Regions from separate parts of the Bacillus sp. LQ16 genome, predicted to be linked through region 3. Evidence: riboswitches for the same ligand, from Rfam matches in the RefSeq annotation. Region 3 holds a riboswitch; each other region holds the start of a gene.
What was found. Region 3 has a riboswitch for S-adenosylmethionine ahead of AC3EMB_RS01100 (peptide ABC transporter substrate-binding protein). Riboswitches for the same ligand answer to the same signal wherever they lie in the genome.
Positions count from the first base shown of each region.

Region 1: another riboswitch for S-adenosylmethionine. It lies ahead of AC3EMB_RS12925 (ECF-type riboflavin transporter substrate-binding protein); the one in region 3 lies ahead of AC3EMB_RS01100 (peptide ABC transporter substrate-binding protein).
Region 2: another riboswitch for S-adenosylmethionine. It lies ahead of metK (methionine adenosyltransferase); the one in region 3 lies ahead of AC3EMB_RS01100 (peptide ABC transporter substrate-binding protein).

Region 1 is NZ_CM173491.1:2,589,809-2,600,962, forward strand. It holds gene AC3EMB_RS12890 (cysteine dioxygenase family protein) at 1-36, shown strand, start outside; gene AC3EMB_RS12895 (Cof-type HAD-IIB family hydrolase) at 212-1,063, shown strand; gene AC3EMB_RS12900 (PAS domain-containing sensor histidine kinase) at 1,486-3,273, shown strand; gene AC3EMB_RS12905 (peptidoglycan D,D-transpeptidase FtsI family protein) at 3,508-5,634, shown strand; gene lepB (signal peptidase I) at 5,711-6,241, shown strand; gene AC3EMB_RS12915 (macrolide family glycosyltransferase) at 6,500-7,687, shown strand; gene AC3EMB_RS12920 (aspartate/glutamate racemase family protein) at 7,778-8,458, opposite strand; SAM riboswitch class I at 8,612-8,727, shown strand; gene AC3EMB_RS12925 (ECF-type riboflavin transporter substrate-binding protein) at 8,867-9,415, shown strand; gene AC3EMB_RS12930 (ABC transporter ATP-binding protein) at 9,426-11,126, shown strand; gene AC3EMB_RS12935 (energy-coupling factor transporter transmembrane component T family protein) at 11,119-11,154, shown strand, end outside.
Region 2 is NZ_CM173491.1:4,627,069-4,638,222, reverse strand. It holds gene AC3EMB_RS23480 (DMT family transporter) at 1-70, shown strand, start outside; gene AC3EMB_RS23475 (hypothetical protein) at 99-320, opposite strand; gene AC3EMB_RS23470 (ATP synthase subunit I) at 600-983, shown strand; gene pckA (phosphoenolpyruvate carboxykinase (ATP)) at 1,343-2,929, opposite strand; SAM riboswitch class I at 3,158-3,279, shown strand; gene metK (methionine adenosyltransferase) at 3,449-4,648, shown strand; gene AC3EMB_RS23455 (hypothetical protein) at 4,845-5,024, opposite strand; gene AC3EMB_RS23450 (MogA/MoaB family molybdenum cofactor biosynthesis protein) at 5,261-5,770, shown strand; gene AC3EMB_RS23445 (molybdenum cofactor guanylyltransferase) at 5,767-6,369, shown strand; gene AC3EMB_RS23440 (glycosyltransferase family 4 protein) at 6,649-7,791, opposite strand; gene AC3EMB_RS23435 (phosphatase PAP2 family protein) at 7,804-8,337, opposite strand; gene AC3EMB_RS23430 (gamma carbonic anhydrase) at 8,482-8,994, opposite strand; gene AC3EMB_RS23425 (alpha/beta hydrolase) at 9,069-9,872, shown strand; gene AC3EMB_RS23420 (tetraprenyl-beta-curcumene synthase family protein) at 9,913-10,977, shown strand; partial or broken gene AC3EMB_RS23415 (hypothetical protein) at 11,041-11,154, shown strand, end outside.
Region 3 is NZ_CM173491.1:188,667-199,820, forward strand. It holds gene AC3EMB_RS01085 (YusW family protein) at 1-147, opposite strand, end outside; partial or broken gene AC3EMB_RS01090 (hypothetical protein) at 321-525, shown strand; gene AC3EMB_RS01095 (peptide ABC transporter substrate-binding protein) at 567-2,207, opposite strand; gene AC3EMB_RS01100 (peptide ABC transporter substrate-binding protein) at 2,612-4,252, opposite strand; SAM riboswitch class I at 4,385-4,489, opposite strand; gene AC3EMB_RS01105 (aldo/keto reductase) at 4,642-5,475, opposite strand; gene proC (pyrroline-5-carboxylate reductase) at 5,477-6,280, opposite strand; gene pnuC (nicotinamide riboside transporter PnuC) at 6,467-7,117, shown strand; gene AC3EMB_RS01120 (GRP family sugar transporter) at 7,185-8,036, opposite strand; gene modB (molybdate ABC transporter permease subunit) at 8,337-9,011, opposite strand; gene modA (molybdate ABC transporter substrate-binding protein) at 9,017-9,823, opposite strand; gene AC3EMB_RS01135 (substrate-binding domain-containing protein) at 9,984-10,904, shown strand; gene AC3EMB_RS01140 (DUF3948 family protein) at 10,970-11,071, opposite strand.

The DNA of each region.
Region 1 (11,154 bases), 2.4 Mb from region 3:
ATGTGTGAGACAAAATACATTAGTTATAATTCATAGTTTAAAATCCAAAGCTTTTTTTAAAAGAAAAGCTTTGGATTTTATTTTTAATTATTTCTTGACCTGAAACGCTTTTCATAAATTATAAATAAGAAGTACCTCACGAGGATTGTATGGAAACGATACCTAATAATTAATTAGAACTCGTGTATTTATAGAAAGTGGTGAAGAAATAATGAAATTAATCGCAATTGATTTAGATGGAACTCTTCTTTCGGGGAATAAAATGATAAGTAAAGAAAATGCAGAAGCAATTCGAACATGTCAAGAAGCTGGCCATGTTGTAGCAATTTGTACAGGACGTTCTATTGTTGACATTGAGCGATTATTGTTAGAAGTTAATTTAGAGTGTCCAATCATTGCGGAAAATGGGGCTCTTATATATAAAGATAAAAAAATGATGAAGAGATATCCAATTCAAAATATGCAGGCACTTGAAATTGTAGAATATCTTGAAGAGAATGGTTTATATTATCAGCTTTATACTGATAAAGGTGTGTATGTACCGGATTATGGAGTAGAGAGTGTACGTAATGAAATTGAGTATGTGAAGAATTCAAAAGAAAATTTCGACTTGAAAGAGTTAGAAACAATCGCAGCATTATATCTTGAGCATACAGCGTTTCATAGTGCGGAAAGTTGTAAACCAATTGTAGAAACAGATATACATGTGCATAAACTATTACCATTTTCTTATGATATTGAGAAATTAAAAAAACTAAAAGAAACATTTCTTCATAATACAGATTTAGCAATTACATCTTCATATTGGCACAATTTAGAGATTAATCATCGAGATGCTCAAAAAGGGAATGGATTATATACTTTAGCAGAACATCTTAATATTCCGGTTGAAAACACTGTAGCGATAGGTGATGGACTAAACGATGTTTCTATGATGGAAAAAGCGAATATATCAATTGCAATGGGAAATGCAGTTGAAGAAATAAAAGCAATGTGTAAATACGAAACGTTATCAAATGAAGAACATGGTGTGGCACATGCTTTATATAAATATGTAATGTAATTAAAAAAAGAAAAAAGAATCCAAATGGATTCTTTTTTCTTTTTTATTAGGGGTAAGGTATTCTATGAGATTCATAGAAGCCTTATTACATTTTATTATATAGAATATATTGGAATAAATGTGTATATTTTTCATAAAAATTGTGAATATTTTATGAACTTTATACTTATTGCATGTTTATACCGCTATTAGTGACGCGTATGACTCTCAAGTGAAAATTCAGTGAATGTAAGGAGGAATTCAAGTTACCTAGACAATAAATGAGGAATGAACGAAATATATTCTTTTCTTGTTTTAATTGAAAAATAAAATTTGTTCGAATAATTATTCTACAGCTATATACCTACACTAGCTTTCTTCGTATAATGGAGAAGTATGAATTTTAGATTTGTATTAATTTTACATATTGAGGTGAACAAAGAATGAATTCGCGGCTAATGGAACTTATTGATGTGAGTACAATAGAAACCATGGCAGAACAATTTTATAAATTAACTAACATATCACATCAACTTCTTGATGCTGAAAAAGAGTGTGTTTTTTCATTCGGAATGAATGAGATAAAAAAGAGTAAACTTCCAAAGATTGAAATCCCCATTTTCTTATACAATCAACATTTAGGATCTTTTGTTGTATGGTCCAAAAAAAGTGAAATTTTCAGTTGTCAAAAATACTTTGAAATGCTCTCAAGTTTAATTTTAGATGGTGCAATAAAAGTATTTCAAAGTAAAAATACAACGTTGCTTTCTCGGAAAGAGGAGGAACTACATACGATTTTACAAAACATGCCTGTTATGGTCGATGCGCTTGATTATAATGGAGATTTTGTTTTGTGGAACCGAGAATGCGAAATCGTAACAGGTTATACCGCTGAAGAAATAATTGGAAATCCAAATGCACTGCAATTATTGTATCCTGATCATAATTATCGCCATCAAATACAAAAGAAATTTTTAACTTGTGGAAAAAATTTCAGAGATTGGGAAATGCACTTAACATGTAAAAATGGTGAAATCAAAACAATAATGTGGTCGAATATATCAGAACAGTTTCCTGTAACAGGATATAGTTATTGGGCTGTTGGTGTAGATATTACGCATTTAAAAGCGATAGAAGAGCAGTTAAAACAACAAACATCTGAACTGGAATTAATTTTTAAAGCTTTACCAGATTTATGTTTCTTAACAGAAGATGATGGTACGATTATTGATTACAAGGCAGGATCTCCTACGAAGTTTTACGTACCCGCAGAAGCTTTTATGGGAAAAAAGTTTTACGAAGTATTACCATCTTCAGTAGCACAGCAGTTTCAGGAAGCCATTAATCAAGTGAAGGAAAAAGGAACGAATGTAATTGTAGAATATCCACTCACACTTAATGGAAGTATTGATTTCTTTGAAGCTAGGTGCTTACCATTATTACGTGATAAAATTATGATTATTGTACGCGACATTACAGAGCGAAAAAAGACAGAAGAATTGTTAAACAAATCAGATACGCTTGCAGCAATTGGTCAATTAGCAGCTGGCGTGGCTCATGAAGTAAGAAATCCTTTAACTGTAATTAAAGGTTTTATACAGTTATTCCAAATTAATAAAGAAGATCAAGAAAGATATTTTGATCTTATGCTTTCTGAAATTGAAAGGATAGAAGCAATCCTACAAGAATTTCTATCAATCGCTAAAACAGATGAGATAAATACAGAAAAGAAAAATATTTATCAAATTTTTAAAAATGTCGTATCGTTAATGAATACAAAAGCAATTATGACAAATATTCAAGTTGAACTTTTTACGGGTGACAAAGATATAATTATTGAATGCTCAGAAAATCAATTGAAACAAGTATTTATTAATATTTTGCAAAATTCAATCGAAGCTATGCCAAATGGTGGGGGAATTTCAATTCACATAAAAGAAATAAATGATGATGGTGTCATTATTCATGTAATAGATGAAGGAATAGGAATACCTGAAGAAAGAATTAAGAGATTAGGTGAACCTTTTTATAGTACGAAAGAAAAAGGGACTGGTATTGGATTAATGTTAAGTTATAAAATTATTGAAAGTCATCAAGGGACAATTAGTATCATGAGCGAGGTTGGGGTCGGGACAACAGTAACTATTTACTTACCGAAAGTACTAAATAAACAATCTCTTTCTAATTGTGACGACAAATGTATAGCGATACGCACTAGTAGTAATTCTTAAATCAATTAATACCCAATAACAAAGCGATTAGTGAAAACTAAACTTTTTGTTATTGGGTATTTTTTATATTTAATTTAGTAAACTTTACCTTTTCTTTACCTTTGTTTTAATTTCTATTAAGTTTTAAACATTATATTAATATTTGTACAAAGCAATGTATAGAAATTGTACATTACTTTTAATATAGAAATATGATTATTATTTGGAATATTGTAAGGAGGAGATTATGACAAGGTGAAAAAGCAAGAGAAGAAAAGTGGTAGAGTAGTACCTCTCCGGTTAAATATTTTATTCCTTTGTGTATTTTTATTATTTTCTGGCATTATTATTCAGTTAGGGAAAGTGCAAATTTTTGATGGAGAAACATATAAAAATGAAGTAGAGAAGAGAGAAAATGCAACCGTGGGCCTTTCTGTACCACGTGGGAAAATATTTGATCGTGAAGGAAATCCAGTAGTTGATAATAAGTCTTTACGTACGATTACATATACAAAGGTGAAAGGTGTAAAACAAGAAGAAATATTAAAATCAGCAAGACAACTTGCAGACATTATTGAAATGCCACAAGAAGATATTGATAAGTTAACTGAGACTGATAAGAAAGACTTTTGGATGCAATTAAATCCAGAACTTGCTCAAGACTTAGTATCCAAAAAAGAAATAGATAAGTTCCGAAATAAGGATATTACAGGAAAAGAGCTAGACAAAAAAATAGAAGATTTAAAAAGGAAGCGCGTTACAGATAAAAATCTTCAAGAACTAACAGCTAAAGATATAGAAGTGTTAGCTATTAAAAGTAAAATGACCTCAGGTTTTCAAATGGCACCTCAAATTATTAAAAAGGACGTTAGTGAACAGGAATATGCGGTGATTAGTGAAAATTTAGCGAACCTTCCAGGGGTAGATGCATCAGTTGATTGGGAGAGAATCTATGTAAATGATGGTCTATTCCGTTCTGTCCTTGGTAACGTTTCAAATGCTGATGAAGGATTGCCACGTGAAAGATTAGATTATTATTTAGTGCGTGATTATAGTCGAAATGATAGGGTCGGCAAAAGTTATATCGAACAGCAATACGAAGATGTACTTCATGGTACAAAAAAAGAAGTAAGAAGCATTGCTGATAAACAAGGAAATACTATTAGAACGGAAACTGTTACTGAAGGGAAAAGCGGTAAAAATTTAACTTTAACAATAGATATGGAATTGCAAAAAAAAGTAGAGGAGAGCATAGAAAAAATATTAAAACAATATAAAGGATCAGAATCAATGTTAGACCGTGCTTTCGTAGTGATGATGAATCCAAAAAATGGTCAAGTATTATCAATGGCTGGGAAAAAGCTTGTAGAAAAAGACGGGAAAATGGAAGTAGAAGATTACGCTTTAGGCACGCTGACTAGTTCTTATGAGCTTGGATCCACGGTTAAAGGTGCGACAGTGTTAACAGGATTTGAAACAAATGCAATAACTCCTGGAACACATTTTTATGATGCACCTATGAAGTTTAAAGGAACTAAGGAGAAGAAGTCTTGGAAAAATTTTGGTGATATAGACGATCTAAGAGCGTTACAAGTATCTTCAAACGTTTATATGTTTAATATAGCATTAAAAATTGCTGGAGTGGATTATGTAAAAAATAGTTCGCTAGATATTAAACAAGAATATTTTGATAAAATGAGGTATTATTTCAGGCAATTTGGACTAGGCGTACAAACTGGTATTGATTTACCAAATGAAACTGCAGGCCAAATTGGAAGAAAAGATAATCAGCCTGGTTTCTTATTAGATTATTCTATTGGACAATATGATACGTATACACCACTTCAGCTTGCACAATATATTTCGACTATCGCAAATGGAGGGTATCGAATGAAACCGCAAATTGTTCAAGAAATTAGAGAACAAACCGTTCAAAAAGATGAGGTTGGTAAAGTAGTACAATCAATAGAACCCGTTGTTTTAAATAGAATCGATATGAAACAAGAATATATTAATCAAGTAAAAGAAGGATTTAGAAAAGTATTTCAAGAAGGAGATGGAACGGGAGTAAGAGCGTTCCAAAAAGCACCATATAAACCAGCTGGTAAAACAGGGACCGCACAAACTGTATATGGTGGAGAAAATGAAATTGGGCGAAATGCGAAAGGCGATCGTAGAGAATGTTATAACTTAACATTGGCTGGATATGCGCCATATGATGATCCAGAAGTAGCATTTTCTGTTGTAGTACCGTGGGTTGAAAATGATAAATCGGGCATTAACTCCGATATTGGAAAAGAAGTTTTAGATGCTTATTTTGATTTGAAAAATAAGCGATTAACTGGTGAAGCGCCAAAAACAGATAACTCTAAAGAGAATTAAAATGGACGAAACGTCTCTAGCATTCATGTGAACTAGAGGCGTTTTTACCTGGGAATAGATTGGAAATGAGGTATATATGAAGCTGTATATTCTAAAATATTGGAGGAACATATGTAGCTACATCTTAATTATAATAGGGGTTATTTTTATTAATAAGTCATTTTTATTTTGTATGGTAGAAGGAATTTCGATGCAACCTACTTTAAATGAAAAAGATTATATACTTGTTAATAAGGTAAACGTCTGTTTATCGTCTTTTCATCATGGGGATGTTGTCATCATAAAAAAAGAAGACGAGCCTACTTACTATGTGAAACGAATTATTGGATTATCGGGGGATAATATACAATTAAAAGAGGCTGAGGTATATATTAACGGTAAAAAGCGTGATGAGTCGTATATACATTTAGATATGTTACAAGTATCCAATCGTTTTTCAAATTTTAGAGAAATAAACGTTCCTACGCATAAATTATTTGTGTTAGGTGATAATCGTAATCATAGTAAAGATAGTAGGAATACACTTGGACTTATTGATGAGTCAAATATAATAGGTAAGGTAGAAATGGTATTTTATCCATTTGATCATATAAAATGGATAAAATAATTCTATTAACGATTCACATTTTATAAAATAAATCATATATTGATAGCATAGGACAAGCAGAAAAGCTTGTTCTAACCTCACAGAACACTCCTTATCACGGTTAGGCATCTACATAGGTAGATGCTTTTTTTATGTTGATGACTGAAAATTATTTATCAACATAATGTAACAAGCACTTTAGGACTATTAGGGGACGATTATATGTACAAATAACAGTATGCTTAATTAAAACAGTGAAATATAAGGAGTGAGGAATAAGTGCTAAATATTTTAGTGGTTAATTTTCCAGCAGAGGGACATGTAAACCCTACATTAAATTTAGTAAAAGCCTTTACTGAACGAGGGGATCACGTACATTATATTACAACGGCAAACTTTAAGGATAGAATTGAAGATTTAGGAGCTACTGTACATACTCATCCAGATCTATTAAAGGAGATTTCTATTGATGCTGAAACTTCATCTGGATTAAATGCTTTCTTTCATGTGCATGTTCAAACTTCTTTATATATATTGGAAATTACGAAAAAATTATGTGAAAGTATAAATTTTGATTTCGTAATTTATGATATATTTGGCGCGGGAGAGTTAGTAAAGGAGTATTTACAAGTTCCAGGTGTAGTTTCCTCACCTATATTTTTAATTCCTTCAGAGTTTTTGAAGACATTACCTTTTCATCCAAATGCAGATATACCATTCCAACCAGAGGAGATCTCTGAAAAATTACTAAATCAGATGGAACATAAATTTGGAGTAAAACCAAAGAATAATCTTCAATTTATGAATAATAAGGGTGATGTTTGTTTCGTATACACAAGTCGTTATTTCCAACCTAATAGCGAATCGTTCGGAGAAAATAACATTTTTATTGGACCGAGCATTTCAAAGCGTAAAACAAATATAAAGTTTCCACTGGAATCACTTAAAGAGAAGAAAGTTATTTACATTTCAATGGGAACACTGCTTGAAGGACTCGAACCATTCTTTAATACTTGTATTGATACTTTTTCAGATTTTGATGGGATAGTTGTAATGGCAATTGGTGATAGAAATGATATTTCAAAAATAAAGCAAGCGCCAGATAATTTTATAATTGCTCCATACGTACCTCAATCAGAAATATTAAATGAAGCAGATGTTTTTATTACACATGGTGGTATGAATAGCGTACACGATGCCATTCATTATAATGTCCCATTTGTAATAATACCGCATGATAAAGATCAGCCTATGATAGCGCAAAGATTAACTGAGCTTGAAGCGGCACATAGACTATTGAAAGAACATGTTAATGTACACACTTTAAAAGAGGCCGTAACAGATGTTCTTTCAAATGAAAAGTATAAACATGGTATAAGAAAACTTAATGATAGCTTTTTAGAATGTGGTGGTTCAAAAGAAGCAATTGCAGTTATTGAATCTCTTTTAAATAAAGTAAAAATTTAATTGGTGGGGCTTTACTGCCTGCAAATAGCAGGATAAATAGTCATAACTTTATACAAGCATAGAGGTTCTCACCTTTATGCTTGTATATTCTTATCCAGCAAATTGCACAGCAGTATTTGCATGTAAAAAAGCAGTATCAAAAACGGGAACAGTGAGATCATTTTGGGAGATGAGTAAAGGTATTTCAGTGCAGCCTAATAATATACCTTCAGCACCATTTTGAATTAATGATTTTGTAATTTGTAATAACTCTTCTTTAGATGTTTCTGAAATAATCCCTCTACTTAATTCATCTAATATGACATGGTGGATAAAAGTTCTTTCCTCGTCATTGGGGATAATTGTCTCAATGTTATATTTCGCTAATCGTGATTTATAGAAATCTTGCTCCATCGTTTGTTTTGTTCCTAATAGTCCGATACGTTTTATATTCTGTTCTACCATTTCTTTAGCACTTACATCACCAATGTGAAGAAGCGGGATAGATATTGCTTGTTCTACTTCCTCGGCAAATAGATGTACGGTATTTGAACACATTAATAAACATTCAGCCCCAGATTTTTCAACTTTCTTTGCAACTGTAACTAGTTCATTTTTCACTTCTTCATATTGATGGTTTTGTAATAAAGTAGTTACTTCACCAAAATCCATACTATATAAAACTAACTTTGCATTTTGATCGTATTGAGAGAGTGTAAGCGTATTAATATGTTTATAGTATAATGATGTAGATTCCCAACTTAATCCTCCAATCAAACCAATCACTTTCATAATGCATTCCTCCCGAAACGATTTTGAATTCATTATTTCACAATTCCGATAAGAATACAATGATTTAAATGCGCCATTTAACAAAAAATAAAAATAGTAAGAAAAGTGTTGAAATTTACACTTTTTAGTGCCATAATACGAATTACAAATTAATACTTATCCAGAGAGGTGGAGGGAACGGCCCTAAGAAACCTCAGCAACCCCTATGCAATTTTATAGGAAGGTGCTAATTCCGCAGAGGACACGTTGTGTTTTTTGAAAGATAAGAGGATTCTTGAACGTGAAAGAAAATGACCTCTTATATAAGAGGTCATTTTTTGTTGTATAGAAAGGGAGTGTAGATGCATAATTCATTTTTAAATTAAATATAGAGTAATAAAAGTTGACTAATATGAGAGGGGAATTGTAATGAACAAATTATCAACAAAGTTAGTAGTAGCAATCGGTATTGGAGCAGCATTATACGGGATATTAGGACTTTGGGGATTTTCTATTGCACCGAATACATTTATTAAACCAGCATTAGCTATATTAACTGTTTTTGGAGCATTATTTGGTCCAGTGGCAGGACTCTTAATCGGACTTATCGGTCATACCGTAACAGATACGATTGCTGGATGGGGGATTTGGTGGGGCTGGGTTATTAGTTCAGGGATTATTGGTTTTTCGATGGGTCTTATTCAAAAAAGAGTTGGTTTTAGTGTGAAAAACGGGTCGTTTAACAAGGGGCATATTTCTTATTTAGCAATTACTGGGTTAGTTGGTATTGTCATTGCTATTATATTTGCTGGGGCATTCGATATTATTGTGATGGGAGAACCATTTGACAAAATTGTTATACAAGTATTAGGAGCAACAATTTCCGATGTTATCGTTTTCTTAGTAGTTGGATTGCCACTTACAATTGGCTTGACAAAATCTAATAAGAAACATACACATTTAAAAATTGAAAAGTAGGGATGTTAACATGAAACCAATTATTTCGTTTGAACAATTCACCTTTCAATATGGGCATGCTGCGCAGCCTACTTTAAGTGATATTACCTTTCATATATACCCTGGGGAAAAAGTACTAATTGCTGGACGAAGTGGTTCAGGAAAGTCGACATTAGCTCATTGTATAAATGGGCTAATCCCATTTTCTTACGAAGGGACTAGTACAGGTAACGTTTTAATTGCCGGTAAAGACCCGAGGGAAGGAAGTATTTTTGAACAAAGTAAGCAGGTAGGAACAATTTTGCAAGATCAAGATGCTCAATTTATTGGTCTGACAGTAGAAGAAGATGTAGCTTTTTATTTAGAAAATGAATGTGTAAAGCAAGATGATATGAAAAAGATTGTTTCGGACTCATTAAGAAAGGTGAAGATGCATACGTTTCATAAACAAAGTCCACATGAATTATCAGGAGGTCAAAAGCAAACAGTTTCTCTAGCTGGTTTATTAACAACAAATGCGGATATATTATTGTTCGATGAACCGTTAGCGAACTTAGATCCACTAAGCGCCGTACATACGATAGAACTTATGAAAGATATACATGAGCAATATAATAAAACGATTGTTATTATCGAACATAGGATAGAAGAAATTTTAAAGCTGGATTTAGACAAAGTTATATTAATTGATGAAGGTAAAGTCATTGCAATAGGAACACCAAAAGAAATCTTAGCGTCAAATATATTGCCACGTATTGGCTTAAGAGAGCCTATTTACATCGAAGCATTAAAGAGATTACATTTTGATCGTAATAATGACGTAATATATCCAATGGAAAACCTTCAAAAAGAAAAGATAGGCAACGTTCTAAAAGAGTGGATGGAGAAACAAGTCATATTAAAAGGTAATACTAAAAACAAGGAATTACTTAAAGTGGAGAATTTATCATTTTCATACCCTAATAAACAAAAAGTATTAGAAAATGTAAACCTTTCAATATATGAAGGAGAAATTGTGGCACTGTTGGGACATAATGGAGCAGGGAAATCCACATTAGCTCATAGTCTTATAGGCATAAACAAAATGAAAAATGGGAAAATCTTGTTAGAAGGTGAAAATATTAGTTCTTGGTCTATTCGTAAACGTGGGGAAATCATATCTTACGTGATGCAAAATCCAAATCATATGATTACACAGCCTACTGTTTTTGAAGAAGTTTCATTTACATTAACATTACATAATTTTTCTAAGGAAGAAATTAAGAATAGAGTAGAAGGAACTTTAAAAATTTGTGGTTTATATCCATTTCGTAATTGGCCAATTCAAGCACTAAGCTATGGGCAAAAAAAGAGATTAACAATCGCATCTGTATTAACAACAAATCCTAAGCTTATCATATTAGATGAACCGACAGCGGGACAAGATTATTATCATTATAAACAATTTATGTCGTTTATTAAAAAACTAGCTAAGAAGGGTATTTCATTTATTTTTATCACTCACGATATGAATCTCGCACTAGAATATGCAGACCGTGCAGTAGTTCTACATGAAGGGAAAATTATTGCGGATAATACAGTGTCTAATGTATTTGGTGATCAAGAAACGTTACAAATAGCTAACTTAAGAGAGAGTTCTTTAACCAAGCTTGTTAAATTTAGTGGGATTGCATGTCCGGAAAAATTTATGGAACTTTATTTAGATAGTAATAGGAGGGAGGAAGGTGCATAGTACATATTTTCATCGTATGGATGGGGTA
Region 2 (11,154 bases), 940 kb from region 3:
CGGTCTATGGTTTGTGAAATCGGAGAAAGTAAAAGTTCATTCTATTGCAGGGGAACCTATATCAAAATAGGAAAACAGATCACCTATGATCTGCTTTCCTATTTTTTTATTTTTGGTAAGAAGATGAGAAATAAGATAGCAGTAATAAGTGGGATTAAGTTTAAAAATGGAATACGGAAGAGTGTAATAAGAATAATACCTGGAAGAAGAACACCGAGGACAGCGTAAAAAATGCTATGGTTTTTCGTGTACCAATACAATGAAAGTCCGATAAGTGCAGGGATAATGAGGTGAATGAGAGCCATTAAAAAATAAATCATTAGACGCCCCCTTTATTTGTGTGCTTATTACATCATATCCGTATGTTCATAGATTGATATCATTTTTTTCATAAATGGACGAAAAAAGTTTGAAAAACCGTCACAAAATATGAGAATATAATGTTTGAAATCTTGTATAATATTATTTTCTAAAAACATTTAAACAACATAAACATACTGTTTATGTTGTTTTTAATTTGAGTGAAATGGATGTAAAGAATATGAATTTGAAAGAAATTTTTTGTCGGATAGATAAGAACGAATGAAGAGAGGTACAGCATGATTAGTATGTCACTAAGATCATTTAAAATCCAATCGTATTATATACTAGGTATTTTGTTACTAGGTTGGATGTTAACACCGTTTTCAGCACACTTTTTAGGCGCTGGAATTGGGCTTATTGTAAGTATGTATTGCGTTTGGCTTTTAGGGAGAAGAATTGAGAAGCTTGGAGATAGTATTGTAAAGAAGACGAAAGCACCGACACTCGGTATGTTTAACCGTTTTGCAGCTGCCATTTTGGGTGCTATTATTATGTACGAAATTGAGCACCACATGGTTATGTGGGCATTTGCAGTAGGGATTATGGGTGGTTATTTCTTAATCGTTGTGAATTTAGGATACTATAGCATGAAAGATGAGAAAGAACTAACAAAGAGCTAAAAGAGATAAAAAGATAAAAGACTTCTTTTTAGATGGAATAGATGATCCAGCCACGAATAGAAGCGGTCAGGGCCTTTTTTAACCCCATACGATGTGAAACCCGAGAGATGTAGCGAGTAGGGATATAATGTATATATTCGAAGCTGTAATTTTATAATCTAGGTCACAGATGAAGAGATTAGCATTTCACTTTATATAAGATATAGAAAGAAGCTTACGTTTTCACGTAAGCTTCTTTTTTATGTAAGTGTGTGTAACCGTTAAGCCGCATTGGGTTTTGTCGGTGAGTACGCGAAACTTTACGGTTACACGACACTTATTCATATGAGTAAAGGGTTATTCCAACAGAAAGTTTTAATTTAAGCGATTGGACCGCCTAAGTTAATAATATCTTCAGAAACGCTTTCGAACTTTTTGAAGTTCTCTTTGAATTCATTTGCAAGCTCGATTGCTTTTGCTTTGTAAGCAGCTTTATCAGCCCAAGTTTGTTCAGGCATTAACACTTCGTCAGGTACACCTGGTACGTGAAGTGGAACTTCAAGACCGAAGATGTCATGTTTAGCTGTTTCAGTTTTTGCAAGTTCGCCGCTTAATGCTGCTTGAATCATTGCACGAGTATAACCCAAGTTCATACGTTTACCAACTCCGTACTCGCCGCCAGTCCAGCCAGTGTTTACTAGGAATACTTTCGCATCGTGTTTCTCGATTTTTTCACCAAGCATTTCAGCGTAGCGAGATGCATCAAGTGGTAAGAATGGTGAACCGAAGCAAGTTGAGAATGTAGCTTGCGGAGATGTAACGCCGCGCTCTGTTCCTGCTAGTTTACTAGTGTAACCACTTAAGAAATGATACATAGCTTGCTCTTTTGATAACTTACTGATTGGAGGCAATACGCCAGATGCATCAGCAGTTAAGAAAATAATTGTATTTGGGTGTCCAGCAACACTTGGCAGTACGATATTGTCGATCGCATGCATAGGGTATGCAGCACGAGTATTTTCTGTTAAAGTAGTATCGTTGTAGTCGGCGATACGCGTTTGGTCATTAATGATAACGTTTTCTAAAACAGATCCAAATTTGATTGCATCGAAAATTTGTGGTTCTTTCTCGTGAGAAAGGTTTACACATTTTGCATAGCAACCGCCTTCAATATTGAATACACCGTTATCAGACCAACCGTGCTCATCATCACCGATTAATTTACGGTTTGGATCAGCAGATAATGTTGTTTTACCTGTTCCAGATAAACCGAAGAATAGTGCTACGTCGCCTTCTTCACCTACGTTTGCAGAGCAATGCATAGAAAGGATATCTTGTTCAGGTAATAAGAAGTTCATAATAGAGAAGATTGATTTTTTCATTTCTCCAGCGTATTCTGTACCACCAATTAGTACGATACGTTTTTCGAATGAAACCATAATGAATGCCTCAGAGTTTGTACCGTCAACAGCTGGATCAGCTTTGAAATTCGGTGCAGAAACAATTGTGAACTCTGATTCATGAGTTGTTAATTCTTCTTCAGTTGGACGAATGAATAATTGATGTACAAATAAATTGTGCCATGCATATTCGTTAATAACTTGAATTGGTAGGCGGTAATTGCGGTCAGCGCCTGCAAATCCTTTGAAGACGAATAACTCTTCTTTTTCTTTTAAGTATTCTAAAACTTTAGTATATAATTTATTAAAATGTTCTTCAGAAATCGGTTGGTTCACAGCTCCCCAAGCAATTTTGTCAGCAACCGATGCTTCTTTCACAATAAATTTATCTTTAGGAGAACGTCCTGTATATTTTCCAGTTGAAGCAGAAACGGCACCAGTCGAAGTTAATTTCCCTTCATTTCGCATTAATACTTTTTCCACTAATTGCGGAACACTTAGTTGAATCTGTGCATTGCTTCCGTTCAATAATTCGTGTAAACCAATTTGGACATTCACAGTACTCATATTTATATACCATCCTTTTCATTTAATGAAATATTTCTCGTAATCCCCAACAAGAGTATAACACAATTATATAAATAATGTATACTATTTATTTCTTTTTGTTTGTGTGAATGCATTATTTCCCTATTAATATTTCATTTCAGGCGTATTGAGAAAAACTTTCAGGAAAATGTGAATATTAATTGACAAATGAATATCATTTCTTTAGTATAGGTTGGGACGGATACTCTCTTATCCCGAGCTGGCGGAGGGACAGGCCCGATGAAGCCCAGCAACCTCACTTGTATTGATAAATGCAGGTGAATAGGTGCTAAAACCTGTGCGAGGCTACAGGTCTCGAACGATAAGAGCGAAGGGCAAAAAGCAGTATGCAAGTAGCAAATTAAACCTTTCCTCTATGTAAAGTAGGAAAGGTTTTTCTGTATGCTTGTGTGGGAGAATAAATGTATGTCGCAGTTTGTGGCAAATTAAGGATGAGTTCCGTACAATATATACAATTACTGTAGGGAGGTTTACCACATGACAAAAAAACGTCATCTGTTCACATCTGAGTCTGTAACTGAAGGACATCCAGATAAAATTTGTGACCAAATTTCTGATTCAATTTTAGATGCGATCTTATCAAAAGACGCAAATGCACGTGTAGCTTGTGAAACAACTGTAACAACTGGTTTAGTATTGGTAGCGGGGGAAATTACGACTTCTACTTACGTAGATATTCCAAAAATCGTTCGTGAAACAATTCAAGGCATTGGTTACACACGCGCAAAATACGGATTCGATGCAGAAACTTGTGCTGTTTTAACATCTATCGATGAGCAGTCTGCTGACATCGCTATGGGTGTTGACCAAGCGCTAGAAGCACGCGAAGGTCAAATGACTGACGCTGAGATTGAGGCAATTGGTGCAGGAGACCAAGGTTTAATGTTTGGTTTCGCATGTAATGAAACACAAGAGTTAATGCCACTTCCAATCTCGCTTGCTCACAAATTAGCTCGCCGTTTAACTGAAGTACGTAAAGATGATACATTATCATACTTACGTCCAGATGGAAAAACGCAAGTTACAGTTGAGTATGATGAAAATGGTAAACCAGTACGTGTTGATACTATCGTAATTTCTACACAACATCACCCAGATGTTACATGGGAAGAAATCGATCGCGACTTAAAAGAGCACGTAATTAAAGCTGTAGTACCAGCAGAATTAATGGATGGAGAAACGAAATTCTTCATTAATCCAACTGGCCGCTTCGTAATTGGTGGACCACAAGGTGATGCTGGTTTAACAGGACGTAAAATCATCGTTGATACTTACGGTGGATACGCTCGCCACGGTGGCGGTGCATTCTCTGGTAAAGATGCAACAAAAGTTGACCGTTCTGCAGCATATGCAGCTCGTTATGTTGCGAAAAACATCGTAGCAGCTGGTCTTGCTGACAAAGCAGAAGTACAACTTGCATACGCAATCGGTGTAGCACAACCAGTATCAATTTCAGTTGATACATTCGGCACAGGTAAAGTATCTGAAGACGTACTAGTAGAACTAGTTCGTAACAACTTCGATCTTCGCCCAGCTGGTATTATTAAAATGCTAGACTTACGTCGCCCAATTTACAAACAAACAGCAGCTTACGGCCACTTCGGACGTACTGATGTAGATCTTTCATGGGAACGTACAGACAAAGCTGCAGCTTTAAAAGAGCAAGCTGGTCTATAATATATGAAAAAAAGCTTTGCGCGGTGAGCGCAAAGCTTTTTTTATTTCGTTTTACTTACAATTTGAATGCATGATTTGCAATATACTTCGCCTTCTAGCTCAATATACTTTTTCGTATTAGTCATGCCTTTTCATACGTTTGTATTTCCTTTTTACATGATTTACAAAGGGTGGGTTTCTTCTGGAACATATGCAATCAACCTTTCATTTGACGTGCTTTACCTGCGCAAAAGGCACTGCTTAGTAAAAATAGTGTCGCGAATATAATGCTTACTAATGTAGCGTATGGAATTGCACCTTTTAAGGAAAAGCCGACAGTGATTGAAGCGATGAATAAGAGGATGAATGTTGTTGTTAATTTTTTATAAAGTTCCATACTATGTAGACCTCCAATTTATTTTTTAGTACAAGTTTTAAAATTGAATTCTATTATGTAGAAAATATAAAGAGTAGCTAAAGATGTGTAGTCTAGGAGTATAAGAAAGTGCACTTTCCTTTTTGTGGGTTAGTATACTTATATTGTATCATGGCGCATGATTGGCTTCATACATAATTGTGTAAAGATATGTATGATAAAATGAAGAAAAGTCTTTAAGAAAGGAAAGATAAAAAATGAGTGTAACTGAACATAAAAAACAAGCTCCAAAAGAAGTGCGTTGCAAGATTGTTACGATTTCCGATACACGTACGGAAGAAACGGATAAGAGCGGACAACTATTACATGAATTGTTAAAAGAAGCGGGCCATACAGTAACCTCTTATGAAATTGTAAAAGATGATAAAGAAAGTATTCAGCAAGCAGTGTTAGCTGGTTATCATAGGGAAGATGTAGATGTTGTATTAACAAATGGTGGTACTGGTATTACGAAGCGTGATGTAACAATCGAAGCAGTGTCAGCTCTATTAGATAAAGAGATTGTCGGGTTTGGTGAGCTGTTCCGCATGATTAGTTATTTAGAAGATATCGGAAGCAGCGCAATGTTAAGTAGAGCAATTGGCGGTACAATTGGACGCAAAGTAGTTTTCTCGATGCCAGGGTCGAGCGGAGCGGTTCGTCTTGCGATGAATAAATTAATTTTACCGGAATTAGGCCATATTACATTTGAGCTGCATCGCCAATGAGTAAGTGGGCTGGAATTGTATTAGCGGGCGGTATGTCGAGTAGATTTGGTGAGCCAAAAGCGTTAGCGAGCTGGCAAGATAGTACTTTTATTGAGCATATTTTGAAAGAGATGACGAGTGTGCTCCAAGAAGTTGTAGTCATCAGTCATTCTGATATAAAAGAGCGAGTAGAGCAATTCGTACAAGTTCCTGTTATAGAAGATATTCCGCACTATAAAGGAAATGGGCCGCTTGCCGGCATTGTATCAGGAATGGAATACATAGAAGCAGATTGGTATGCTATTATGCCTTGCGATGCGCCAAATGTTTCGCATGAATGGTTTACCATTTTACTGGAGCAAACGAGCAATGAATATGATGCGGTTGTACCTATTATTAATGGAAGAAAACAGCCGCTACTTGCAGCGTATCATAACCGCGTGAAAGAAAAGATTTATGCTTTACTTCAGGAAGCAAAAAGAAGTATGGGGCAGCTTTTATCACAATGTAATGTGAAGTATGTTTCTGGAGAAGATGTACAAGTGAATGCGGGTTGGTTTATAAATGTAAATACGAAAGAAGAATATGTGCAGGCTCAAAAAGACCTTTCAAATGAATGAAAGGTTTTTTTGATATACAGAATTGGGGAACAATTGCTGTATAAAGGTATGTGAGTAAGTTGATTTTAAGGGGAATTCTTAAAATCATTATACAGCAAAAACACTGTATAACCATATATTAATTTTTATGGGTTTTTATTACAAGTCTGTTTAGTTATGTTTATTTTTGCTATAATGAATATGGAAATAAATGATATTTCACCTTATGTATCATTCATTCAACTAAAATTTACAAGTGTGTAATAAACTCCCTTCGTTTTTTGAAGGGAGTTTTTCTGTTCAAGCAAGTAACTCTGATGCGGTATGCTGAATGACTTCTTCATACTGGTTAAGTAAGCCGCGAAAGATCTCATCCCAGCTTTTTGATTTCGCAAAAGATGAAGCTGCTATTCCCATTTGCTCAAGTTTTTCTTCATTTTGCAATAAAGAATAAATGGATGATAGAAATGCATCCACATTTTTAGGGGGACAAAGAATTCCCGTTTTTCCATCTGTAATAATATTTTTAACCCCGCCACTATTTGCACCAATAACAGGTGTACCGCATGCGAGTGATTCAAGTACGACATTTCCGAATGTTTCAGTAGCTGATGGAAATACCATTATGTTAGAACAAGCATATGCTTCAGCTAAATCCCCGCCTTGTAAATAGCCAGTAAAAGTGACATTTGTTTGCGGAACAGCTTCACGCAAATTTGTTGCTAGAGGGCCGTCTCCTGCGATGAGCCAATGAATGTCGTTTCGAGTATGCGATGTTTTAACGATAAGGTTTTGCAACGTATCAATATCTTTTTCAGGAGCAATTCGTCCTACATAGGAAAGAACATACTTCGCTGTAATATTATATTTTTTTCGGAATAGGTCTGTATTGTAAGCTGGATGAAAGAGTGTGCAATCTACACCACGTCCCCAAATGGAGAGGGCCTGAAAGCCTTTATTTTTTAATTGATGTAATGTTTCAGGGGAGGGAACGAAATTTTTTTGCATATGACTATGAAACCATTTTAAATAGTTCCAAAGCATATTGGAGAGAAATTCAATTTTGTAATAGCGTAAATACGCATCGAAATCAGTATGATAAGAACCGACAACTGGGATGTTTAATTTTTTTGCGTAATACAGTCCACAAAGTCCCATGTTGAAAGGTGTGGCAATGTGAATAATGTCAGGTTTAAAGGAATGAAGTTCCCGTTTAATACGCGGAGTAGGAAAAGAAAAGCGACATTCTGGATATAATATTGTTAACGGGATACTTCTCATCTTGTTCACATTAGCCACGAAATTATCTTCAGCTGTATGTTGAGGGGCGAAAACAGAATAGGCGATCTGTTCTTTCTGAAAGTAACTTGTTAATCGTTCTAACGTTTTCGTAACCCCGTTAACTTGTGGCGTAAAAGTATCGGTAAAAATGGCGACTCTCATCATATCACTCCTTTATGTGAAAAGTGGGATGAATTGATAAAAAGAGATGATGCCAGAGCAAGTGCCAAGGCACATGCCGACGAATACATCTGACGGATAGTGAAGCCCTAAATAAATACGAGAAATACCGACGCATAATGCTAACGGTAATAGGAAAGCAAGTAAGCTTGGATTATAGCAAATAAATGGAATGAAGACAGAGAAAACGGCTGTTGTATGACCAGACGGGAAAGAGTGGTCTTTTAATGGATGGACTGGATATTTCGCATCCTGAATTGTTAAATACGGACGTTTTCGTGGATACCACCTTTTTAATATTTGTACAGGAATATGGCTAATTGCTAAAGAAATAGCAGCAGCGATTGCCGCTTGGTGTAAAGTCCCTTTTGCAAAAATTAAAAAGAAAAGTGTAAGTGCAATGGAGAAAGTAGCACCACCGATATGGGTAATATTGCTGAAAAAGATATTTAATGTTTTTTGATCAAAGTAGCGATTAATTCCTTTAAAAATGTAACATTCTATTTTATATAATCCACTGACCTTCATGAAAATTCTCCTCCCTCGTTTACATATATATGGAGATATTAGCTTTTATTTTAATAAGATTTTGTTGAGGGAGTAATAATGTTTTGTAAAGAAAAAGTTAGTTTTTATATAAAAAAAGCTGCCAGTATTATGGCAGCAGTAAAATCATTTTTGTAGTGATTTATAATATTGACCTTTTTCAACATACTGCGTACGAATACGCTCCATATCTTTACGGTCTTCTTCTGTTAATTCACGAATGACTTTTGCGGGGCGACCGAAAGCTAACGTGTTTGGTGGAATTTTCTTTCCTTGTGAAACGAGGCTTCCAGCGCCGATAAAAGCTCCTTCGCCAATTTCAGCACCATCTAATATAATGGATCCCATTCCAATTAAAGCATCCTTTTTAATATGACAGCTATGTAAAATAACTTGATGTCCAACTGTAACATCATCTTCTAAAATAAGAGGATACTGAGGGCTTTGGTGGAGGGTACATTGGTCTTGTACATTTACTCGGTCTCCAATGATTGTTGGTGACACATCACCACGGATTACCGTATTAAACCAAATACTTGATTCCTCTCCAACGGAAACATCGCCTGTAATCGTAACATAGTCAGCGATAAAAGCACTACTCGCAATTTTCGGATTTTTTTCTTTGTAAGGATATATCATGTAAAGTCTTCCTTTCCTAGAGACTAGTTTTAGTGTATCAAATTATGAGAAAGAGTGAAATGGAGGAGGTCCGTATGTGGAATTATGAAGCAGAGGAAGCGAAAGCTGTCATTGTTATTGTGCACGGCGCAATGGAATATCACGGACGTTACGAAGCCGTTGCGGAAATGTGGAATCATATCGGCTACCACGTCGTGATGGGGGACCTTCCGTCACATGGAACGACTTCAAGAAATAGAGGACATATTGATTCATTTGATGAATACATAGAGGAAGTTAAATTATGGGTGAAAGAAGCAAGAAAGTATAGATTACCTATTTTTCTATTCGGTCATAGTATGGGTGGTCTTATTGTCATTCGTATGATGCAAGAAACGAAGAGAGAAGATGTCGAGGGTATTATTTTGAGTTCGCCTTGTTTAGGGGTAGTGACTGGACCCTCTGCTCCGCTTCAATTTGCTTCAAAAATATTAAATGTTGTGGCTCCAAAATTGCAATTTGCAACGAATCTTACGGTGGAAATGTCAACACGTAACCATGAAGTGAGAGATGCAATGGAGAATGATTCTTTGTTCTTGCGCAAAGTATCAGTACGTTGGTATAGTGAATTGATTAAGTCTATCGAAATTGCTCATAAAAAAATAGATGATTTTCCAGATGTTCCGCTCTTGCTAATGCAAGCTTGTGAGGATAAACTTGTAGATAAAACACGTGTCCGCACTTGGTTTGATAATGTTAAAATAAGTGATAAGGCTTTTAAAGAATGGCCGAATTGTTATCACGAGTTATTAAATGAGTATGAGCGTGATGAAATTTTGAGTTATATTCAGTCATTTACTGAAATGCATGTCAATAATATAGTAAAAACAAACAAATAAATCATTATTTGTACATTTAATAGAGGAGATGAAGGAAGAAGTGAACGTACCGAGTAATCCCATAACGCTCATGGCGAAAGTATACCGTGATGTGTTTCCGGTTGTACACCATGAGCTAGCGATGTGGAAAGAGCGTGCCTACCATATTCCGAATGATGAGCTTCATAGTCAGGCAATCGCAAGTATTGAGCATAAAACGTTTCATTGTGAGGGTGGTGGCATTTTATCGCTGCTAGCAAATGAACACCGAGAGGAATGTATTCGTTTTATCGTAGCGTATCAAACAATCAGTGACTATTTAGATAATTTATGTGATCGCAGTACATCACTTGATCCGAATGATTTTGCCGCGCTACATGAATCAATGTTAATGGCACTATCACCTGAAGTGGAAGGTGGCGGTAATTATTATCGTTACCGTGATGATCAAGATGATGGTGGTTATTTAGATGAACTTGTTGAAACGTGCCAAGATGTTTTAAAGAAAACGAAGCACTATGACAAAATTGCTCCTGTTCTTCATGAACTTGCTTGTTATTATTGTGATTTACAAATTCATAAACACGTGAAGTTAGAAGAAAGAGAACCGCGCCTGAAAAATTGGTTTGAAGCACATAAAGAAAACTTACCTGAGATGAGCTGGTTTGAATTTTCAGCATGTGCCGGTTCTACACTTGGAATCTTCTGCCTTGTAGCATATGCATTTCATGATGAGTTACATGATGAAGATATTGCGAAAATTAGACAAGGATACTTTCCTTACGTACAAGGACTTCATATCTTACTTGATTATTTCATTGATCAAGAAGAAGACCGTATAGGCGGGGATTTGAATTTCTGTAGTTATTATGAAAACGAGCAAGCTATATTAGATCGTATGAAACACTTTGTAGAAGAAGCAGAGAAGAGCATTGGTGATTTGCCTCATGCGAAGTTTCATCGCCTTATAAGCCGAGGGTTACTTGGTATTTATTTATCAGATCAAAAAGTATCAGCACAAAAGAATATGCACAAAATGGCACGGCGCATTGTAAAGTACGGAGGCCTCACTTCACGATTCTTCTATTGGAACGGGAAGATGTACCGAAAGAAAATGGCGCAGTGATGAAGAAAACCACTCATGTAGAGTGGTTTTCTTTGTTATAATATGGTAAAGGTGGTGGTGGAAATGAAGCCATTGTTTCAAAAGCTATATGACAATATTGAAGTAACATTACTTGTGCTACTTTCCATTTCATTTGTAACTGGAATGTATATGATGATGAATAGACCAAGTGGTCCT
Region 3 (11,154 bases):
ATTTAGTTTTAAATCAGCAGGGGCTTCATTCTTCGCCTCTTCTGTAGTCTTTTTATTAGAAGTCGTGTCTTCCTTTGCAGGAGCTTTACATCCTGTTAATGCAGGTACTAGCATAAGAGCTAATAAAACTGATAGTAAAATTCTCATTATAAATTCCTCCTTATGTAAATTTGTTCTATACAAGTTTTTCCTAAAATCATGTAATTATGTATGTGTTGAAAATAAAATTTTGACTTGTAGCTTCAAGGATTAATCCGCAATTTAAATCAAAAATGATTTGTATGTATATGGTAAATTGAAGTTGTGAGGGAGGTACTGAAATGCTTTCTAAAACGTATCAAACCATTTCAAGTAACATATGCAGCAAATGGCTATTATACAATAATATTCGGAGGAGTTAGTTTAGAGAGAAATATTATTTCATTATTAGCTATTGTATTGGTTACACAATTAGTAGCAGTGAAGACTTTAGCTATAAAAGGAATGGTAAAGGGAAGAAGAAGCTCTGTAGTTAAAGTTGTATAAAAGTAAAAAGGTATCCTTCGTAGGATACCTTTTTACTTTTGTTATTTTGCAACTTCTGTCCACTTGTAGTTAAATTCACCGCCGAAGTCAGTCGTTACAAGTCCTTTAATGAAAGAGCGTTGTAAGTAAGAACGACCTTGTTGGTATAAAGGAGCGACAGCGCCGTCTTGTAATAGAATTTTTTCAGCTTGCTTCATTGCTTCAAAGCGTGCTTTTTCATCGCCAGCTAAATCTGTTTTCACTTTATGAATTAGCTCATCGTACTCTTTGTTAGAGTATTTATCGAAGTTATAAGCACTATCTGTTGTAAATAAATCTAAGAATGTAATTGGATCAGCGAAGTCAGGGCCCCAGCCGTCAATACCAATTTCATAGTCACCACTTAATAGTAGTTTCAACTGTTGTTTACGTGGTTGTGGTTTTAAATTCACTGTTAATCCATCTAGGTTTTTTTCTAATTCACCTTTTAAATATTCACCAGTCTTTTTAGCTAAAGCATTGTCACTTGTTAATAGTTCGATTGTTACTTTGTCAGTACCAAGTTCTTGTTTTGCTTTTTTCCAGTTTTCTTTCGCTGTTTTCACATCATCCTTGACTAGATTTCCATTTTCTTTACGGAAGTCATTGCCTTCTGGACTCTTTGCAAATTTCGCAGGAACCATTCCTTCAGCTGGAATAGCACCGTTATTTAAAATTGTTTCTACGTAAGCCTTTTTATTCATTGCGCCGTTAATAGCAAGGCGTGCATGTTGATTTTTTAATGTTTCATTTTTCTGATTTAGTCGTAAGAATTGAATGCCGACTTCAGCGCGTTCCTTGAAGTTTGGATCGCTCTTATATTTATCAACAAACTCTGCAGTTAAAGCAACGCGATCAATTTGTCCTGAATCATATAAGTTCACTTCTGTAGACTTATCTTTAACGACATTGAAGTTGATTTCTTCTAATTTTACCGTTTTAGCATCCCAATAGTTAGGGTTTTTCTTCAATTGGAAACTTTGTTCGTGTTTCCAGTTATCTAATGTGAAAGCACCGTTGTAAATTAAATGATTTGTTTCTAAACCGTATTTATCGCCCTGAGACTTTAAGTACTCTTCATTAATTGGCAAGAATGTTGAGAATGTCGTTAAGCTTAAGAAGTAAGGAACAGGACGGTCTAGTTGTACTTCTAACGTTTTGTCATCAACAGCTTTGACCCCTAGTTGATCAATTGGTAATTGTTTTTGGTTTATTTGTTTCGCATTCTGTACATCGAAGAATAAGAATGCGTATTCAGCTGCTGTATCAGGATTTACGGCACGTTGCCAAGCAAAGACGAAGTCCTTTGCTGTAACAGGAGTACCGTTTGACCATTTTGAATCACGCAGATGGAATGTATATTTTGTTTTATCGGGACTAATGTCAACCGACTCAGCAACACCAGGAATCGGTTTATTATCTTCTCCCATTGCATATAAGCCTTCAAAAACATTGCGCATTACATTCATGGATTCCCCATCCGTTGCTTTTGCAACATCCATTGTTGGAATTTCTGAAGCGAATGATAAGTTAATTGCTTGTTTATCAGGTACTTTATCGTTTGCTTTCGCTCCGCCTGCATTATCTTTATTTCCCCCGCAAGCAGTTAGTAATAGACTTGCCCCTAAAACAGATGCAACAACAGGTACAACTTTTTTCTTCATTGTTCGTTCCTCCCTAAATGTGTTGTTCGTAACGTCATAATGTCCATGTCTTGAAGTGGCTATAGAAGGAGATGGAACCTATTATAAATATTTGTTTATAGGTAATCAGGTGTTCTATATGTATATACATGTCGAGCTATAATCTATCGTTATATGTTTCAACTTAGTAGACATTATATTTTGATGGTGAAATATTTTGTTTCTTTGATTATTTAGAATATTAACACTGGAAAGAACTATATGTCAATAATAAAAATAGAATGTTAATTTCTTGGAATAATATATTAAAAAAGTAGATTCTCTTGTGTGAGAGAACCTACTTTTAATATATTTTGCTAAAAAAACAATTGATGTGGGCTAATAATAAGTGGGGATGAAGAACCCCCACTTATTACGGTTTTACTTTATTTTTCAATTTTTGCCCACTTGAAGTTTAATTGACCCGCAAAGTCTACTTGCACAATTCCTTTCACATAAGAACGTTCTAAATAAGATTCGCCTTTTTGGTAAAGAGGAGCGATAACAGAGTCTTTAAATAATATTTTCTCGGATTCTAGTAATGCTTCCCAGCGAGCTTTTTCATCACCAGCTAAAGTTGTTTTCACTTTTGCTATTGTTTCATCGAATTCCTTATTAGAGTAATGATCTAAGTTATAAGGGTTATTCGTTGTAAATAGCTCAAGGAATGTAATTGGATCCGCAAAGTCAGGGCTCCAGCCGTCAATTCCGATTTCGTAGTCACCTTTTAATAAAAGCGAAACTTGTTGCTTACGCGGTTGCGGTTTTATATTTACTGTTAATCCATCTAGATTCTTTTCTAGTTGCCCTTTTAAGAATTCACCAGTTTTCTTATCAAGGTCAGCATCACTCGTTAATAATTCTAATGTTATCTTTTCAGAACCAAGCTCTTGTTTAGCTTTTTTCCATAATTCTTGTGCAGATTTTGTATCAACTTTTGTTAAATCGCCGTTTGCAGTACGGAAGTCTTTTCCTTCAGGTCCTTTTGCAAAGTTTTTTGGAACGAGACCAAATGTTGGTGTAGAGCCATCATTTAATAACGTATTTACAAAGGATTTTCTATCAATTGTTTGATCGATTGCTTGGCGTGCAGAAACGTTTTGAAGTACTTTGTTTTGTTGATTCATGCGTAAAAATTGTACGCCTACATTTGGACGTTCTTTAAAGTTAGCATCTTTTTTATATTTATCAACGAAGTCAGATGTTAGTTTTATACGATCTAATTGTTTTGACTCGAATAAATTTACTTCTGTTGATTTTTCTTTTACGACGTTAAAATTGATTTCTTCTAGTTTGACAGTATCTTTATCCCAATAGGTAGGGTTCTTCTTAAATTTAAAGCTTTGTTCGTGCTTCCAATCGCTTAGTGTAAAAGCTCCATTGTACAAGATTGTATTATCTTCTAAAGCGTACTTATCACCTTGTGCTTTAAAGAATTCCTCGTTAATTGGTAGAAATGTTGGGAACGCTGTTAAGCTAATAAAATACGGAACAGGACGCTCCAATTCTACCTCAAACGTATGGTCATCAACTGCTTTTACACCAAGTTGGTCGGCTGGAAGTTCTTTGTTGTTAATTTTTGTTGCATTTTTAATATCAAAGAATAGAAATGCATATTCAGAGGCTGTTGCTGGATCTACGGCACGTTGCCAAGCGAACACAAAATCTTTCGCTGTAACAGGAGTGCCGTTTGACCATTTTGAATCTCGCAAATGGAATGTGTATTTCGTTTTATCGCCACTTACTTCATGAGATTTTGCAACACCAGGAACAGGTTTGTTACCTTCACCAAGATTATACAAACCTTCAAATACGTTTCTCATTACTTGACCAGAATCAGTATCTGTAGCACGGGCCGTATCCATTGTTCGTATTTCAGTAGGTGAAGATAAGTTTAAAACCTGTTTGCTAGGTGCCTCGTCTTTTGCATTTGCTCCGCTTGCTTCGTTTTTATAACTACCGCAACCAGTTAATAAAATACTTACTCCTACAACTGATGCAATACCGGGTACAAACTTCTTTTTCATTTGATTTTCCTCCTAAATAATTAAGTTTGGATGATGATGAGGGAAATGAAAAATAAAAAATCCCTCTTTTCATATTGAGAAAGAGGGATTTTTACGTACAAGTTATGCACCCGTATATAAACGAAGTCCCTCATTCTATCTTTCAAGCATAAAGCTTGCAGGAAGTGGCACAGTATTCAAAATGAACCTGCTGCCGAGGTTTCAAAGGGCCAGTCCCTCCACCTCTCTTGATACAATGAGTAAACGAATGAATTTTATTAATTTTTGTGTTTCTTTGATAATTGAAAATCTTACACCTTGAATAATGAAGTGTCAACCAAATGGAATATAGTTTAAATTTTCAGTTTTCTTAAACAGAAAAACCACTGCATATGGCAGTGGTTTTTCTACTAGAAGTTAAAGTTATCTGGATCTGGACCAACGCGACGATCTTCATTTAAAGCTTGAATTGCTTTCATATCATCAGCACTTAATTCAAAGTCGAAGATGTTTGCATTTTCAATAATGCGATGTTCTTTAATTGATTTAGGGATTGTTACAACTTCGTTTTGTAAATCCCAGCGTAAAATAATTTGCGCAGTTGATTTATTATATTTTGTCGCAATTTCTTGTAACGTTGGATTATCTAGTAGTTGTCCTTGCATTAATGGTGACCAAGCTTCAAGCTGGATATTATGTTCTTTACAGAATGCATGTAGCTCTTCTTGTGCTAAACGTGGGTGATATTCCACTTGGTTGACCATTGGCTTAATTTCAGCAATTTCAAATACGTCTTGTAAGTGGTGAATGTGGAAATTACTCACACCGATAGCGCGAACACGGCCATCTTTATAAAGTTTTTCTAATGCTTTCCATGATTCAGTATATTTCCCTTTTACAGGCCAATGTACTAAATATAAATCTAAATATTCTAGACCTAATTTCTCTAATGTAGTTTCAAATGCTTGAAGTGTTGTTTCATATCCTTGATCGCTATTCCATACTTTTGAGGTAATAAATAATTCTTCACGTGAAACACCGGATTCACGAATCGCTTGTCCAACGCCTTCTTCATTTTGATAGATTGCTGCAGTATCGATGCTGCGGTAGCCATTTTTAATTGCTGCTTTTACAGAATCAATTACTTCTGAACCATCTTCTACTTTAAAAACACCTAAACCAAACCAAGGCATTTTTACACCGTTATGTAATGTTGTATAATCTTTTAAACTTGTTAAAATCATATTATTTCCCCCTAGCTTTTTTGTTTGTTGCTTCTACTGCTTTTTGAATTGCCTCTGAAAAATTATATTCGTATAAAGTTTTGAGACCCTCAGCTGTGGAACCACCTGGCGTTGTTACTTGTTCGCGAAGGTTAGCTGGATTTTGCGTTTGTTCAAGCATAGAAGCAGAGCCAGAAATCATTTGAATGACAAGATGTTTTGCGGTTTCTTCATCGACTCCATAACTTTTTGTTGCTTCAATTAAGCTTTCAGCAAAGTAATAAAGGAAGGCTGGTGCACTTCCAGTAACTGCAGTAAGCTGATGAACTTCTTCCTCAGTACAAAGTTGCGAAGTACCAATACCTCTTAAAAGCAGTTGCAGGGTTTCTTGATGCATCTCGGCTACTGATTGTCCTATTGTATATAAGGAGATAGACTTTCCAATTTCAGCAGCTGTATTAGGCATAATCCAAGCAACAGGTGTGCCTTTTGGGAGTCTAGCTTCTAAATAAGATGGTCCAATGCCAGCTGCTACTGTTACGACAAGTTGATTTGATATTAACGGAGATAGCTCAGCTAATAATTCTTCATGAGCAGAAGGTGGCATTGCTAAAACAACCGTATCGACAGATGTAATATGCTGCTTCCAATCCGTTGTAATAGACACATTATATCGCCTTTGTAATTGTTCTAACTTTTCTACGTTGCTTCGGTTAGAGATGATAATTTCTTCGATGTATTCTTTGCTTGTTTTAAGTAATCCGGAAAATATAGCTTCTGCCATACGACCAGCACCAATAAATAAAATTCGATGTTTGTTAGGCATATCCTTTATTCCTTTCTAGTAGAGATATGTTATAAAAACGATATCATCTTTAAGAGAATTTTGTAAAAAGAAAAGACTTACCGTAGATGGAATGGATAATGAGAAGGAGGAAATTCATGGTAAAGGAAAGGGCTATTCCTTATACTGGTGATAGGGAATTTATTACACATCTGGGGAGAGATAAATATGGTTAGAAGTCCACTTTTTTTACTTGTTTCTAGTATTATTTGTGTATTAGTTGGATTGTATATTCAATCGAGTTATATTGAAATTTTCGCATCAATTATGGGAATCATTAATGTTTGGTTATTAGCGAGAGAAAAAGTATCCAATTTTTTATTTGGCATGATTACTGTTGCGGTATTTCTATACATTTTTATTACACAAGGTTTATATGCAATGGCAGTATTAGCCGCTTTTCAATTTATATTTAATGTATATGGTTGGTATTATTGGATTGCACAAAGTGGGGAGGGAGAAGTAAAAGCAACAGTTCGTTTAGATTTGAAAGGGTGGACTTTTTATATAAGTTTTATTTTAGTTGCTTGGATTGGTTGGGGTTATTATCAAGTCCGTTATTTAGAGTCAACAAGTCCATATTTAGACGCTTTAAATGCCGTATTGGGACTAGTGGCTCAATTTATGTTAAGTCGAAAAATATTAGAAAACTGGCATTTATGGATTTTATATAACGTAGTTAGCATTGTAATTTATATTTCTACTGGTTTATACGTCATGCTAATATTAGCTATTATTAATCTCTTTATATGTGTAGCTGGTTTGCTAGAGTGGAAGAGCAATTATAAGGGGCAAGAACATACAAATAATTATATCTAGAAAATAATTAGAATTAAAAAACCCCTGAAGTACATATGCTTCAGGGGTTTACTAATAGAATATAAGATTATGCTTTTGTCATACCAAGTAATACAGCGCCGCCGATAATTAAAACACTACCTAGTGCAATAAAGATCAATTGACGTTTTGTTTTCTTTTCACCTAAGAATACAATCGCACCGAATGTTGAGATAACGATTCCAGTTTGAGATAATGGGAAGCTTGTTGCTACTCCAACACGTGGTAATGAAAGAAGTAAGAATAAGTTTCCAGTTCCCCATAGTAAACCAGATAAAGCATTACGGATTGCATATTTGTTAAATGGTTTATGTTTAGATGTCAGTACAACCGCACCAACAAACATACCAACTGCTTGTGGTAAAATAGCAGACCAACCATCGATATTATACCAACGAATAATAATTACATATACAAGATAGCCGAAAGTAGAAACAATTAAAGTAAGAAGTCCTTTTTTCAATTGTCCTGGTGGCTGAGCATTTTCTTTATCATCTAGTGATGTGAATACAACACCAACTACGATTAATAGGATTGCAATCGTTCCCAGAATAATCGTTGTAGTAGTAGTCCACTCACGGAAAGCGATAACCCCAAAGATAGAAGTTGCAACAAGTTGCATACCAGTAGAAATTGTTACGGTAGTTGAAACACCTAGTTTTTCAACTGTTTTTAATTGGTTTACTTGTCCTAAAGCCCAGAATAAACCTGAAATAAACCCAACAATTAAGACTGTCATTGTTAAAGCTGGTTGAGTAAATACATACATAATTGTTGCGAAGAATAGAGCACCGATTGTCATACCTACCGTTTGGCTATATGCACCACCGCCCATTTTTACGCTTACTAATAAGATGTTTCCCCATGCAATTGCAGGAAGAAGCGCTAATAAAATGTCCATTACAAAACTCCCTTCGGTTTGCTATACCAATATAGTTACATATCGTTCTAACGATCGGTAATGCCCCACTAATAGAGTAGAAGATTACCGATCGCTAAAACAGGATGAAGAATTCACGATATAAATGCGTTTTCATTTCTTCATTTTTTGAAACACCTCCATATAATAACAGGAAATTGCCTATTTTAGAAAGTGAATTCAAATAAAATGTATATTTAAATAAGAGGTAAAATTCAGTTATTTCCCGGTGGTATATTTTATTTCCTAAGAAATAAAGAAGCAGCTTCCAAAAAAGCTGCTTTAAGGGTTAGTAATTCTTTTGTTAATAAGCTGAATACATAGCAGAAATAGGAGTGACATACTAATAGTGATAACCACAAGTGTCCAGGCGAGTTGCATATTACTTGCGTCAATGGCCATGTAAATTGCAGTCGGGATTGTCTGTGTTTTACCAGGGATATTCCCGGCAAACATGAGTGTAGCACCAAACTCACCGAGCGCGCGGACAAAGCTCAAAATCATCCCGCTTAGTAATGCAGGAAATGCGAGCGGAAGTGTAACGTGCAGAAAAACTTGATATTCACTTGCGCCAAGGTCACGAGCACTTTCTTCAATTTGTACATTTGCGATAGAAAATCCCGTTTTCGCTGATTGGTACATAAGTGGAAATGCAACAACTGTAGAAGCGATGATCGCAGCGGTAGATGTGAACATAATAGACTGCTGAAATAATGATTCAACCCACCTTCCGATCGGGCTGTTGTTTCCAAAGATGATAATGAGAAAGAAGCCGATAACAGTTGGTGGAAGTACCATTGGTAATAAAAATATGGTTTCTAATAGTACTTTATATCGCCATGAGGAGCGAGCTAGTGCTCGTCCGACAATCGTCCCTAAAATTGTAACGAGAATAGTGGCACACGCAGCTACTCTTAAAGATAGAAAGACAGGCGATATAATAGCATCAATGCTCATAGTAATTACGACAGGACTGTAAATCCATATTTCTTAAAGGTAGATTGTGCATCTTTTGACTGCAAATACTCATAAAATGAATTCGCCTCTTTCTTATGTTTAGATTCTTTTATAACACCTAAAGGATAGTGGATTGGCTCATGAGAAGTAGCTGCTGCTGCCTCACCAATCTTTACTTTATCTGAAATGAGAGCATCTGTTTTGTATACGATACCAGCATCGACATTCCCTGTTTCTACATATGTTAACACTTGGCGAACATCTTTTGTAAATACGACTTTATTTTGAACATCATTCCAAAGGTTTTCGTGTGTTAGAGAGGCCTTTGCATATTTGCCAGCAGGTACAGATTCAGGTGTACCAAGTGCGATTTTTTTGATTTTCTCATCTTTTAAATCTTGAAATTTTGTAAGAGAACTATCTTTAGGGATGACTAGAACTAGTTCATTTCCAAGAAGATTTTTCCCTTCTTTTTCATTAATGAATCCTTTTTTTACAAGGATTTGGAATTTATCTTCTGCAGCAGAGAAGAATAAATCAGCAGGTGCACCTTGTTCAATTTGTTGTTGAAGTGCTCCAGAAGCACCGAAGTTAAAAGAAAGTTTAATATTTGGTTCTTTTTCTTTATATTGTTTTTCAATTTCTTTTAATGCATCTTGTAAGCTTGCAGCAGCTGAGATAGTAAGTTCAACTGCTTTTCCTTCTTTAGCAGTTGATTTCTCTTTCTTATCTCCGTTTATACATGCAACACTAAATATAAGAAGAAAAGAAAGTATAAGTGCCCCAATCGAACGTAATGTAAATTTATTCATAAAAAAATCCCCTTTCGTTTTGACACATCTAATTATAACTAAATATAACTAAATATAACTAGTTATAATTGAATATAATTTGAACATATATCTATTTTTAAAAAATAGGAGAAATATTCTTTTCTTTGTTACAATGAAAGAAGAAAGTGAGGAATCGTCTATGGATCATCATTCCTACACAACGGAAGAAGTAGCAAAGCGATTAAAAGTATCAAAATTAACTGTATACGACTTAATTAAAAAAGGAGAACTTCCTTCTTATAGAGTTGGTAGACAGATGCGCATTGATGCAGCAGATTTAGATCAATATATAAAACAAATGAAAACAGGAAAGGTACAAGTTACTCCTGTAAAAAACGATGGTAGTAGTATCTTGAACACGTGTATTATTAGTGGTCAAGAACTAACGTTAGATATGTTAGCTAAACGTATAGAAAATCGTTTGCCAAGTTCTAATGTTTTAAGGGCGTATCAAGGTAGCTTAACAAGTTTAGTGAAAATGTATCAAGGAGAAGGAAGTATCGTTAGTTTGCATTTGTTTGATGGTGAAACGGGTACATATAATGTTCCTTATGTAAAACGCATTTTAGTAGGCCAGCCATGTATTATGATTAATTTATTGTCCAGAAATGTAGGATTTTATGTCCAAAAAGGAAATCCGAAGAAAATAAAGACATGGGCCGACATATCTGGATCCACTATAAAGTTTGTAAATCGAGAAAAGGGTTCTGGTATTAGAGTGTTAGTGGATGAACAATTACGAATCCAAAAATTAAATAAAGCTGATATTAGTGGATATGAATGGGAAGAATCGAATCATCTGGGTGTTGCCACGCAAGTTGCAAATGGAAAAGCTGATGTAGGAGTAGGTTCAGAAAAGTTTTCGCAAATTGTAAATGTGGACTTTATTCCAATCATGAAAGAACAGTATGATTTAGTAATTTTGAAGAATAAAGAAAATGAAGAGCTGATTGAAGTCGTGAAAGACATTCTGCAATCGGAAGAATTTCATAATGAATTAAATGCAATTGGCGGATATGATATTACGAAAACAGGTCAAATTATATATGAAACAAACTAAAAAGCTGCTTGTCTATAAGACGAGCAGCTTTTTCTATATATAAAGGGGTTTGGGGAAACAAAGTGTTAAACAAGACCTTGAGCAAGTGTATAAATGAAAGCCGTAAGAAGAGTAGCTCCACTTGCAAGTCCGATAAAGTCTGATTTGTTGAAAGTAATGTTGTTCATTATAATCTCTCCTTATTTGTTTAATGTAGTTGCAACAGCTTTTGCATCGACAAGTGCGGATAGCACCATGCCCATTGTATTTA